DNA from 3 places in the Arthrobacter sp. Helios genome. Region 1 is predicted to be linked to each of the others. Evidence: riboswitches for the same ligand, from Rfam matches in the RefSeq annotation. Region 1 holds a riboswitch; each other region holds the start of a gene.
What was found. Region 1 has a riboswitch for S-adenosylmethionine ahead of ArtHe_RS05545 (MetQ/NlpA family ABC transporter substrate-binding protein). Riboswitches for the same ligand answer to the same signal wherever they lie in the genome.
Positions count from the first base shown of each region.

Region 2: linked by a shared signal. The riboswitch ahead of ArtHe_RS15955 (ATP-binding cassette domain-containing protein) and the one ahead of ArtHe_RS05545 (MetQ/NlpA family ABC transporter substrate-binding protein) in region 1 are both predicted to bind S-adenosylmethionine.
Region 3: linked by a shared signal. The riboswitch ahead of ArtHe_RS11425 (hypothetical protein) and the one ahead of ArtHe_RS05545 (MetQ/NlpA family ABC transporter substrate-binding protein) in region 1 are both predicted to bind S-adenosylmethionine.

Region 1 is NZ_CP095402.1:1,246,140-1,250,040, reverse strand. Features, by position in the region: gene ArtHe_RS05550 (methionine ABC transporter ATP-binding protein) at 1-509, opposite strand, end outside; gene ArtHe_RS05545 (MetQ/NlpA family ABC transporter substrate-binding protein) at 591-1,472, opposite strand; SAM riboswitch class IV at 1,553-1,670, opposite strand; gene ArtHe_RS05540 (macrolide 2'-phosphotransferase) at 1,758-2,852, shown strand; gene ArtHe_RS05535 (pentapeptide repeat-containing protein) at 3,175-3,901, shown strand, end outside.
Region 2 is NZ_CP095402.1:3,472,126-3,476,026, reverse strand. Features, by position in the region: gene ArtHe_RS15965 (LLM class flavin-dependent oxidoreductase) at 1-655, opposite strand, end outside; gene ArtHe_RS15960 (methionine ABC transporter permease) at 677-1,342, opposite strand; gene ArtHe_RS15955 (ATP-binding cassette domain-containing protein) at 1,335-2,141, opposite strand; SAM riboswitch class I at 2,246-2,347, opposite strand; gene ArtHe_RS15950 (SMR family transporter) at 2,610-2,957, shown strand; gene ArtHe_RS15945 (SMR family transporter) at 2,957-3,274, shown strand; gene ArtHe_RS15940 (SAP domain-containing protein) at 3,280-3,840, shown strand; gene ArtHe_RS15935 (CoA-binding protein) at 3,837-3,901, opposite strand, start outside.
Region 3 is NZ_CP095402.1:2,527,923-2,531,823, forward strand. Features, by position in the region: gene ArtHe_RS11415 (SGNH/GDSL hydrolase family protein) at 1-557, shown strand, start outside; gene ArtHe_RS11420 (NAD(P)-dependent alcohol dehydrogenase) at 670-1,716, opposite strand; SAM riboswitch class IV at 1,847-1,984, shown strand; gene ArtHe_RS11425 (hypothetical protein) at 2,002-2,385, shown strand; gene ArtHe_RS11430 (tyrosine-protein phosphatase) at 2,391-3,128, opposite strand; gene ArtHe_RS11435 (3-hydroxyacyl-CoA dehydrogenase family protein) at 3,197-3,901, opposite strand, start outside.

The DNA.
Region 1 (3,901 bases):
TCTGCCAGCAGGATTTTGGGCGACGCGGCCAGCGCACGAGCTATGCCGACCCGCTGCTTCTGACCCCCGGAAAGCTGCTCGGGGTAGCTTGACGCCTTGTCCGAGAGCCCGACGAAGGCGAGCAGTTCCTCCACCCGCGCTGCGATTTCCGGCTTGCTCCGCCCGGCCACGCGGAGCGGGTAGGCGATGTTGTTGCGGACGGTCTTGGAGTTGAAGAGGTTGAACTGCTGGAAGATCATGCCGATGCCCAGGCGCAATGACTTCAGCTTCCGCTCGGGAACCCCGGAGACCTGCTGCCCATCCACGGTGATGCTGCCGGATGTGCTGGTTTCGAGGGCATTGATGAGCCGGACCAGGGTGGACTTACCCGCGCCGGAATAGCCGATGATGCCGAAGATCTCCCCGGCCTCAATCTCGAGGTTGATCTCCTTCAGCGCGGCCACGGCGGGTTCGCCCTTCCGGGCCGGCGGATAGGACTTGGAGACGTTCTGCAGTGAAATGAGGGCCATGAAGGTTCCTTGTTTTTCAGACGGGTGTCCCGGCCGGCAGCTGCTGCCGCCGGCCGGGACCCTTCGGTGATGCGGCCGGGGTTAGCCCAGGGCTTCGATGTCCTTCTGGACCTTTTCCAGCGACGTCTTCAGGTCCTCCACCGGAACTTTTAGGAACTTGGCGGTGTTGCCTGAGGCCTCCTGCACACCGTCCTGGACGGACTGGGTGTTCTGGTAGATCTCCACCAGCTTCACGTACGTCTCATTGTTTTCCTCGCCGGCGCGGGCCGCGAAGATGTTCACGTAGGGAATGGCCGCGGGATCCGCGGGGTCATCCTGCGCAATGGCATCCTCAAACTTCAGCCCGGCGTCTTCCACGAAGTCGTTGTTGATGATGGCTGCGGCAACGTCGGGCAGCGAGGTGGGTGTCAGCGACGCTTCCAGGGTGGTCACCTTGACCTTGGACTTTGCTGCATCGATGTCATCGAGGGTGGAGAACGCGCTGCCGCCGCCTTCCAGGGTCACCAGACCTGCGGACTGCAGCACCAGCAGGCCGCGGGACAGGTTGCTCTCATCATTGGGGATGGCCACGGTGGCGCCGTCGGGGATCTCTTCCACGGAGTCGTACTGCGTGGAGTAGAGGCCCAGCGGGTAGATGGCGGTGGAGCCGACAGGTGTCAGGTCGCTTCCGCTGGCAACGTTGTAGCGGGCCAGGTAGACGATGTGCTGGAACTGGTTCAGGTCCAGCTCACCCTCTGACAGCGCCGGGTTGGGCAGGGTGTACTCGCCGAAGTCGACGATTTCGACGTCGATACCCTCCGCCTTGGCTGCCTCGGTATAGGTGGCCCAGTACGGATCGCTGGCACCAACGACGCCGATTTTCACCGGCGCACCTTCGTCACCGGCCGCGGAACCGCAGGCAGCCATGCCGAGGGCAAGGAGGGGTGCTGCGGCAAGAGCCAGGATTTTCCTGCTGAGTTTCATGGTTCGGTTCTTCTCCTGAATGGGTCCGCGGCAAACCGCGGAAGGGTGGGGAGGCGCAGGCCGCTGTGAGGGCAATGCCGGCGCCGTACTTGCCCTGCGGAAGGTCTCCGCCAGGGCCGAATCTTCACCTGGAGCACCCCGCTACGACGAGAGGGTTGCTGTCCAGCCGGCCAGGGCCGTTGGCTGGAACTCTTGATTCCGGACCCACGCTAGGGGCGCCTTCAGCCCGGTCCAAATGTTGCGCCATGAGGCTTCGCGCCCCGTCGCGGAAGGTCATATTGCGCCATGTGCTGTCATACAGGGCAGCCCCGGTACTTCACTGCCGGCCAGCCCGTTGGTGAAGCACGGGCCGCGGGGTCGGTAGTCTGGGTGCTTCCTGCCGCGGAAATCAACGGCAGTGAACGTCCAGGAAGGCTGATCAATCCAAGATGGCTGATCAATCCAGGAAGGCTGATCATGGGCATGGTTGAGGATCTCGGCGCGGACGACGTTTGTGCCCTGGCGGCACGCCACGGTTTGCTGCTCGAACCGGGGAGCGTCCGCTTCAACGAAGCCGGCCTGGACTACCGGGTGGCGTTTGCTGCGGAAGTGCAAACCTCTGAGCGGGACAATGAACAAGTTCTTCAACGGTGGGTCCTGCGCGTGCCGCGCCGGGCGGACGTGGCGGCGAACCAGGACGAGGAACGGGCCATCCTGGACTTTGTCCGTCCGCGGCTTTCGGTGGCCGTCCCGGATTGGCAGATCCAGGCCGATGACCTGATTGCCTACCCGCTGCTGCCCGGCTCCCCCGGACTGACCGTGGGTCCGGAGAACCAGACGGACTGGCATTTCGACCCGTCCGGCAAGGCCTATCTGCAGTCTCTGGCGGAGCTGATCGCGTCCCTGCACGGCCTGGATGCCGGTGCCGCCGCCGCAGCTGGTATTCCGGCCGAAACGCCGCACGCTGTCCGCCGGCACTGGGCGGACGGGCTTCGCAGAGTGGAAAAGGAGTTCCGGATCGCGCCGGACCTGCTGGCGGGCTGGGAGCAGTGGCTCAGCGATGACCGGCTCTGGCCGGAGCGGACCGTCCTGACACACGGTGAACTGTATCCCGCCCACCTGCTGCTGGATGAGGCAGACCGCATCGTTTCCGTGCTGGACTGGACCACCGCCAAGGTCAGCGATCCTGCGCTCGAATTCATGTATATCCAGCTGATTTCGCCGGATTCGCTGGAGGAAACCGCCGCGCGCTATGAGGAGGCAACCGGAACTTCCGAGCCGCACCTGGTGGAGCGCTGCACCGCCCTCATTGCAGCCGGCCCGCTGAACCATGCGCTCTATGCCCTGACGACGGGGCTCCCCGAGCACCGGGACGCCGCCGCTGCCCAGCTGTTTCCCTGACCGGCTGTCCCTGCCCGGCTGTTTCCCTGCCCAGCAGTTCGCTGACCGGCTGTTCCCGAAACAGCTGCCGCCGGCGGCGCATCCTCCGGCGGTGCATCTTCGGCCAGGGCCGTCTGGCGGTCGGGTCCGGAGCGTGTGTATCCTGCCAGCAGTGCAAACTTCTTCTTTTTCGTGACGCAGAACTTTTTCTGCCATTCCGCCTTCACGCGGAACCGTGAAACTGCTCCCTGGCGGGCAGTGATTTCGTGCGCCCCGGTGCCGGGACCCTTCAAGGGTTCCGGCTGCCCAGGCCCACCACCGGAAACTTCACGGAAGAACAATCATGCCTGTCCCACAACCTCCCCAACGTCGATTCCTCCCCCTCACCCCGCTGCATGAGCGGGACGAGCTCCACCCGGACTGCTCCAAGTGTTATGCGCTGTGCTGCACGGCGTTCGGGTTCACGCGGTCAGCTGACTTCGCCGTCGACAAAGCCGCCGGAACCCCCTGCAGCAACCTGGACGGGGACTTTACCTGCACCATCCATGCCTCCCTTCGCCCGCGGGGTTTCACCGGCTGCACCGTGTTCGACTGCCATGGAGCCGGCCAAACGGTATCCCAGGGCTACTACCCCGCTGAGGACTGGCGCACCCATCCCGACCTGGCCCGGGAGATGTTCAGCGTTTTCGCCACCGCCCGGCAACTGCACGAGATGCTCTGGCACCTCGCCGAGGCTGCCGAGCGGGCCTTCGACCCGGACTCTGCGGGGCGGGCGGAGGAACTCCGCACGTTGATCGGCGGGGAGCTGGCCCAAGGCCCGCCAGCACTGCGCGCCCTGGATCTGCCCGCACTGCACGAACGGGTCCGGGCACTCCTGCTGGAGGTCAGCGCCGAGGTGCGTGCCGGCTACTTTGCCGAGGGCAGGCAGGAAACCGCGGCTGACCTGCTGCCCTCCGCGGACCTGATGGGCCGGGACCTGCGTGCGGCTTCCCTCTGCGGCGCGGACCTCCGCGGGACGTACCTGATCGGCGCGGACCTCCGCGGGGCCGATCTCGCCGGCACGGACCTGC
Region 2 (3,901 bases), 1.7 Mb from region 1:
CGATCGAGTAGCGCTCGCCGCGGTGGTGGATCTTGTGGACCTTGTCCGGGTCCGCGTGTACACCGCTGGCCTTGTCCTGGATCAGCGCGCCGTCATCCCAGGAGCCTTCCCACAGCTTGTACACGGCTGCGGTGTATTCATCCGCCCAGTCATACCGGCGGTCGTGTTCGGTGAGCCCGGCGCCGTCGAAGTTGCGGTGTGCGTTCTCCAGCACCGAGGTGACGATGTTCCAGCCGGCCCGGCCGTTTGTGAGGTGGTCCAGCGTGGACATCTGCCGGGCGAACTGGAAGGGGTGGCTCTGCACCACCGATGATGTCGCGGCCAGCCCGATGTCCTTGGTGGCTCCGGCCAGCGCGGCGAGCAGCAGCACCGGATCGTTGGCCGGCACCTGCAGGCCGCGGCGCACATGGGAGGCCCAGCCGCCGTCGTGGTTTCCGTACAGGCCTACGACGTCGGCGAAAAAGAGGGCGTCGAACTTCGCCGCTTCGAGCTGCCGGGCCAGGTCCGTCCAGAAGCCGAGTTCGTTGAAGCGGTGCTGCTCGGCCTCGGGGTGGCGCCACTGGCCGCCGCGGATGTGGCTGGTGGTGTTCATCAGGAACGCGTTGAGCAGCAGGCGCGGCCGCGGCCCGGAAAAACGGGTGCTGGGGATAGGCATGGTGGTTCTTTCGGTTGAAGGCTAAAGACGCTTGTCAGCGCGCCGGGAAATCCAGGAGCCGCCCAGCTGGACGGCCTGCACCAGCAGGATCATCAGGATGATGGCGGTGATCATCAGCCCGGTCTCATAGCGGTAGTAGCCGTAGCGGATGGCGAAGTCGCCGATTCCGCCGCCGCCCACCAGCCCGGCCATCGCGGAATAGGAGATGAAGCTGACCGTCATGATGGTCACGGAGCTGATCAGTCCCGGCCGGGCTTCCACGAGCAGGACGTCGCGGACAATCTGGCTCCGGGTCGCACCCATGGAGCGGGCGGCTTCCACCACTCCCCCGCCGAGGGAGGTGATGTTCTGCTCCACGAACCGGGCAAAGTACGGGATCGCGTTGATGGTCAGCGGCACGATCACCGCCGCGGTGCCGATGGTGGTGCCCACGACGAACCGGGTAAACGGGATAATGGCGATCAGCAGGATCAGGAACGGGAAGGACCGGACCAGGTTGACCAGCGAGTCCAGGATCCGGTGCAGCTTGGGTTTGTGCACCAGCCCGTTGGGACCGAGCGCATACAGCAGCACACCCAGCGGGGTGCCGATCAGCACCGCCAGCGGAATGGCCACCAGGAGCATGATGCCGGTCTGGCCCAGCGCGGTGAGCAGTTCGGGCCAGACTTCGATGATGCGCTCAAGCATGGTGGGCTCCTTCGAGCCGGCTGGCGGCGGTTCTTTGGGCACGGTCCAGGCTGATTTCATCCGAGATCAGGTAGCGGCCGATCGAGGTGGCGGGGCTGAACCCCGGACGCTGCAGCTCGGTGAGCGCGAACTGTTCCACCACGCGTCCGTCCTCCATCACGGCCACGTTGTCCGCGATCGCCTTGATGACATTCATTTCGTGGGTCACCACCACGATCGTGATGCCGAAGCGGGCGTTCACGTCGCTGAGGTACTGCAGCACGGAGGCGGTGGTCCGCGGGTCGACGGCGGAGGTGGGCTCGTCACACAGCAGCACCTTCGGCTCAGTGGCCAGGGCCCGGGCGATGGCCACCCGCTGCTTCTGCCCGCCGGAAAGCTTGGCCGGGTACGCTTCCGCTTTTTCGGACAGGTCGACGACGGCGAGCGCCTCGAGTGCCCGGCGGCGGCGCTCCGCAGCGTTCCTGACGCCGGAGAATTTCAGGGAAAGCTCCACGTTCTGTGCCGCAGTGCGGTTGTTAAGCAGATTGAAGTGCTGGAAGATCATGCCGATCCCGTGCCGGGTGGCTCGCAGGGCCGCGTCATCCAGCGTCGTCACGTCCACGCCGCCCACGAGGACCCGGCCGGAGGTGGGGCGCTCCAGCAGGTTGATGTTGCGCAGCAGCGTGGATTTGCCTGCCCCGGAGAAGCCGATGATTCCCTGGATGCTGCCACGCGGGATCTCCAGTGACACGTCATCCACGGCGGTGAAGCTGGATTCTCCGGTGCCAAAAACGGTCGAAACATTCTCGATCCGAATCATGCCGTCCTCCTTCGGTCATTGCCCGGCAAGAGGTGAGCACCGCACGGCATCCCCATGGGTGCGTTGAGGCGAACCCATGGGGGGACCAAAAGAAAGCGGGTGCTTCTCCATCGGTCCTGGCGGTAGCACCCCTCTCCTTCGCAGGATTACGGAAGGGGTTGCTGCGGCGTCATGGAGCCAGGTCTCTCAGCCGCTCTGGATGGTTATGGGTCCATAAAAGCCGGGGAGGACCCGGATGGACAAGAAGATTTCCGTGTATGGCCCGGCGCGTCGCTCTGTGACGCACCGGGCGTCACACTACGGCTTTGTGACGTCACGGGAACGGGGGCGTTTCCTGCGCTCCGGGGCGGCAGCCAGCCGGCTGCCACAGGTAGGGCAGGATGGTTTTGTGCCGTTTTCCGAACTCTCTCCCTGCCCTTCCCGGGCGGATTCCCGGGCAGCATCCGCCGCTGCCGGTCCGGACCCCGCATGAGGGGCTGGCTTTTCCTTGGGTCTGCCATCCTGCTGGAGGTTGCCGGCTCCCTCTCGCTGAAAGGCGCGCTCTCCGCACCCGGCTGGTACGCCGTCGTCGTGACCGGTTATGTGGGCGCCTTCGTGCTGCTTTCGGCCACGCTGCGGACCGGAATGCCGCTGGGCGTGGCCTACGGAATCTGGGGAGCTGCCGGCGTCGCGCTGACCGCCGTGATGTCCTTCTTCCTGTTCGCGGAGCCCGTGACCCCCTTGATGGCCCTGGGCATCCTGGCCATCATGGCCGGCGTCCTCTGCGTGGAGCTGGGACGGCAGGCGGCAGAGAAGCGGTCAGGAGGAGAGGCGTAATGGCGTGGCTCTTCCTCTGCACCGCCATCGTCTTCGAGGTGGGCGGCACCCTGTGCCTGCGGATGTCCCTGGACAACAAGCGCTGGTACGCCGGTGTTCTCACGGGCTATCTGGTGGCCTTCACCATGCTGGCCCTCACCCTGGCCGATGGGATGGCCCTGGGTGTTGCCTACGGAATCTGGGCCGCTGCCGGCGTGGCGCTGACCGCGGTCCTGGGTCGGATCCTTTTCAAGGAGCCCCTGACCTGGCTGATGGGGCTGGGCATCGTCCTGATCATCGGCGGTGTGCTCCTCGTGGAGATCGGTGCGGGAGGATAGGAGGCGTGACTCTTTCCGAACGCCCCGCGCTCACCCCCGCCCTGAGCGGGGCAGAGTTCCGCCGCTGGTACTGGCTCAAGGAGGAGCTGCAGGCCTTTGCCCGAAGCCAGGGGCTGCCCGCTTCGGGATCCAAGGAAATTCTGGCCGGGCGGACCGCGGCGTTCCTGGACGGCAAGCCCCTTCCGGCCGTGCCTGCCCCGGCCGCCAGGAAGGAGAGTGCCCGCCGCCTGCTGCCCCCGCTGACCATCCACACCGTGGTCCCGGCCGGGCACCCCTGCAGCCAGGTCCTGCGCGACTTCTTCGTTAACGCCCTGGGCCCCGGGTTCCGGTTCGACGCACCCATGCGGGAATTCTTCGCCGGCAATGACGGCACGGCAACCATGGGCGCTGCGCTCGACCACTGGCATGCCACCCGGGACAGCGCTGCCCGCCCGATTGGGGCGCAGTTTGAGCTGAACCGTTTCTCCCGCGACTGGCACACCCGCAATCCGGGCGGTACCCGGCAGCAGATGCTTGCGGCCTGGAAGGCCCACCGCTCCCTGCCTGTAGACCAGCGGCTGCCCTAGAGTCCGTAGCGCCCGGCTTCGATCACCGGGCAGGTATCCATCACGACGTCGAGCCCGGCGT
Region 3 (3,901 bases), 1.3 Mb from region 1:
AGATCGAGGCGCTGGCGGCTGGCGGGCTGATCGGACGCGGAACCGATCTTCTCACGGTGACGATTGGCGGCAATGATGTCCGGTTTGGCGCGGTAGTCGCGGCCTGCGCCGGTCCGGAGCTGCCGGCCACCTGCGCCCCGGCACTTGAGGCCGCCCAGGCCTACGCCGAAACCACGCTCGCCGCCCAGCTGCGGGAATCACTGGGCCGCCTGCGTTCGCTGGCACCCCGGGCGGAGATCGTCCTGACCGGCTATCCGCACCTGTTCGAGGAAGGCACGCCCGGGCCGCTCAGCCCGCAGGCCCAGGCCCTCTTCAACGAAGGAACGGATAAGCTCAACGCGGTCCTGGCCGCGCAGCTGGGACGGGGCTCGACCTTTGTGGACGTGGTGGACGAGTTCTCCGGGCACGGAGTGGGATCGCCCGAACCGTGGATCATCTTCGATGGCGGGCCGTTTGACCTCCATCCGAACGCCACCGGCTACCGCGACGGCTATCTGGCCGCGTTCACAGCGGATGTGGAGCTGCCCTCACACGGCGGCTGCCGCGGCAGGAGCTGACGGCGGCCACGTCCTGACCGAGGGTTGCCCGGTCCCAAGCCTGCCTGGCCCCAAAGCACGACGGCGGCGCCCGCCACACGCGGGCACCGCCGTCGTCCTGGGTGCTCCAGAGCTACTTCATGTGCGGAACAACCACGGCGCGCCCGCTGAGCTCGCCTGCCTCCAGCTTCCGGTACGCCTCCAGCGCGTTGTCCATGCTGTAGAGCTCCACCTCGGGCTTGATCTGACCGGCGCGGTACATGGCCACCACTTCGTGCAGGTCCTCAATGGTGCCCCAGTAGGTGTTGGTCGTGGTGGACTCGTACGGGGTGGTGAAGAAGCTCCACTCATACGTCCCGCCGGCGATGCCAACCACAGTGAACCGGGACTGCGGTGCCATCGATGCGGCTGCAGTCTTGATGGTCGGACCCACCCCGACGAAGTCGAACGCAGCATCCACACCGCGTCCGCCGGTGATCTCCCGGATGCGTTCCACCTGGCCCTCGCCGCCGGGAACCACGATGGCGCCGGCAGCTTCGGCCTTCCGCATGGCCTCTTCCTTCATATCGGTGGCAATCACCGTGGCGCCGGTGAGTGCCTTGAGGATCTGCACCGCCATCTGTCCCAGCCCGCCAAGGCCGACGACCAGGGCGTATTTGCCGCCCCCGGCCAGGTTCGGCAGGGAGTTCTTGATGGCGTGGTACGGCGTCAGGGCCGCATCGGAAAGCGGTGCCGCGGCGACAGGATCGGCGTCGCCCAGCGGGACCAGGTTCCGGACCGGAACCACCAGGTATTCGGCCATACCGCCGTCGCGGCCCAGTCCCATGCCCAGGTAGGGCATCTCGGCGGCGTTCTCGCAGTAGGTGTCCTGCCCGCGGGAGCAGGCCTTGCAGTGCCCGCAGCCTACCGGCCCGTAGACCAGGTACGCGCCGCCGACCTCCACGCCGCTGACGCCTTCGCCAAGCTCTTCGATCCAGCCGGAGTTCTCATGGCCCAGGACGAAGGCGGGAGGGATCGAGCCCGGCGAGCCTTCGGCGAAGTCCTTATAGAGCGCGACGTCGGAATGGCAGGCACCGGCGCCCGCCACCTTCAGCAGGACCTCGCCAGGGCCCGGCTTCGGCTTTTCGACCTCCGTCAGGGACGGGAAGGTCTGCCACTTCTCAAATACAACTGCACGCATAATGCCTTCTTCTTTGAATCGGTGCGGCGGAGTTTACCCGCCTCCTCCACCATATATGCTTTTACATCTACTTGGCCCGGCGGGAGCGGGGGTTCCGCCACAGGGGCCGGGTGCGCTACTGTTTGCAGTACTTCACGAGATGCGGCCTCCGCGTTCGGCACCGCCGGGCAAGGAACAGCTCCGACTGGCCTCACACCAACCCCATTGTTCGGCGGGTGGTTCGGATGACGAAGCGGTCTGCGCTAACCGGTGCGGACAAGGACAACTCCCCGAAGGACAAACACTGTGACCTACTCCAGTGACTCCCCCATCAGCAGCATCGCTTCCTCGCGCCCGGCCCAGGTACTTCCGTCCCTGCCGGCCGCAGCACTGGCCGAATACGACGACTGGGTCGAGGTGGAAGTCCACGCCGACCCCGGACTCGACGTTATTGCCCTGGTCATTGACGGCACCCAGCAGCTGATGTGGCACCAGGACACGGCACGGGTGGCGCTGGCTCTGGTGTCCGCCGTCGACACCGCTCAGTGGTGCCCCCGGCACTCAACGCTGCTGGTCCCCGGCGGCTTCAACAGTCCCGCGGGCAGCTCTTTTTTCCACTTAGCCGCTACGGAACGGCTGGCCCTGTGCCGGGAGAACCCGGCTGAGGCCAGGCTCCCCCTTCCGCAGTAGCGGCTTCACCCCAGCAGCCGGGCCCGAAGCCGGTCCAGCGTCAGGCTGTCTGCTCCGGCCCGGAGCAGGAAATCCCGGGCGTCCAGGTTCTCCGCCACGGCCAGCAGCTCCTGCTGCGCGGCTGCGATCCGTTGCGCGAGTTCAGTGTCGTTCAAGGGGCGCTCCCGCGGCTGCGTCTGGCGCCGGTGCCATTCATTGATTCCGGCGGCTGCGGCCGCATAGTCCGCGGCGGCCGCTTCCGGTGCTGCGCCGGCGAGCTGCAGCAGGAGCAGGGCGACCAGGCCCGTGCGGTCCCGCCCGGCGGAACAGTGAATGACAACCCCGCCGGGCGGGGCATCCGCGATGGCCTGGGCGACCGCTGCGAATTTCTCCGGCCACCGGGCAAGGTTCGCAGGATAAAAGCGCGGGGAGTTCATGTACGGTCCGGTGAGTGCGGTGAACTCCGGATCGGCGGTTTCCTGGGTGGGCCGGTTCAGGACGGCGATTCCCTGGACGGCCGACGGCGGCAGCAGCGGGTCGGTGTCCCGCCTGCCGATTTCGGTTTCGTTCCGCAGGTCCACGACGGTGCGGACACCGGCGTCGTAGGCCTGTTGCCAGCCCCGCCCGGTGAGCCACTCGGAGCGCCCCATCCGGAAGAGCCTGCCCGGCAGGATACTGCGGCCGCCGGCCACGGGGATGCCCCCGAGGTCCCGGGCGTTGACGGCGCCCTCCCAGGCCACAGTCCGGTTGCTGGCAGCGTCCATGGCTCCAGCGTAGGCGCTGCCGGATTCACTGCCGAAACTGGTGCGGTTGAGGCAGCCAGGGGGGAGGGTCAGCTCCAGTCGAAAAAGCCCTTGCCGGTCTTGCGTCCGAGCTCGCCACGGGCCACCTTGTCCCGCAGGATCTGCGGCGGCTCGAAGCGCGGGCCGAGGGTGGAGGCCAGGTACTCGGCGATGCCGAGCCGGACGTCCAGGCCTACAATGTCCGTGGTCTTCAGCGGGCCGGTCGGGTGCTTGTAGCCCAGGACCATGGCGGCGTCGATATCCTCAGCGGACGCCACGCCCTCTTCGACCATCCGCATGGCTTCGAGGGCAATCGCCACGCCCAGCCGCGAGCTGGCGAAACCGGGAGCATCGTTGACGACGACCGGGGTTTTGCCGAGATCGGCAACCCAGGTGCGGGCTTCAGCGGCCAGCTCCTCGGAAGTCCGCTTGCCGAGCACCACCTCGATCAGGGTCGACGCCGGAACCGGATTGAAGAAGTGCAGGCCGCAGAACCTTTCGGGACGCTGCAGCTTTTCCGCCAGCTCGGAGACTGAGAGCGAGGACGTGTTGGACGCCAGCCAGGCATCGTGGTCCAGCTGTTCCTCGACCGCCACCAACGCCGTCGCCTTCAGGCTGAAGTCTTCCGGCACCGCTTCTACCACCAGGCCGGAGCCGGCGAAGTCTGAATAATCGGTGGACACACTTAGCCGCGCAGTCAGTGCCTGCAGCGGCTCAGACGTGGTGCCGCGCTCGACACTCTTGGCCAGGTTGCC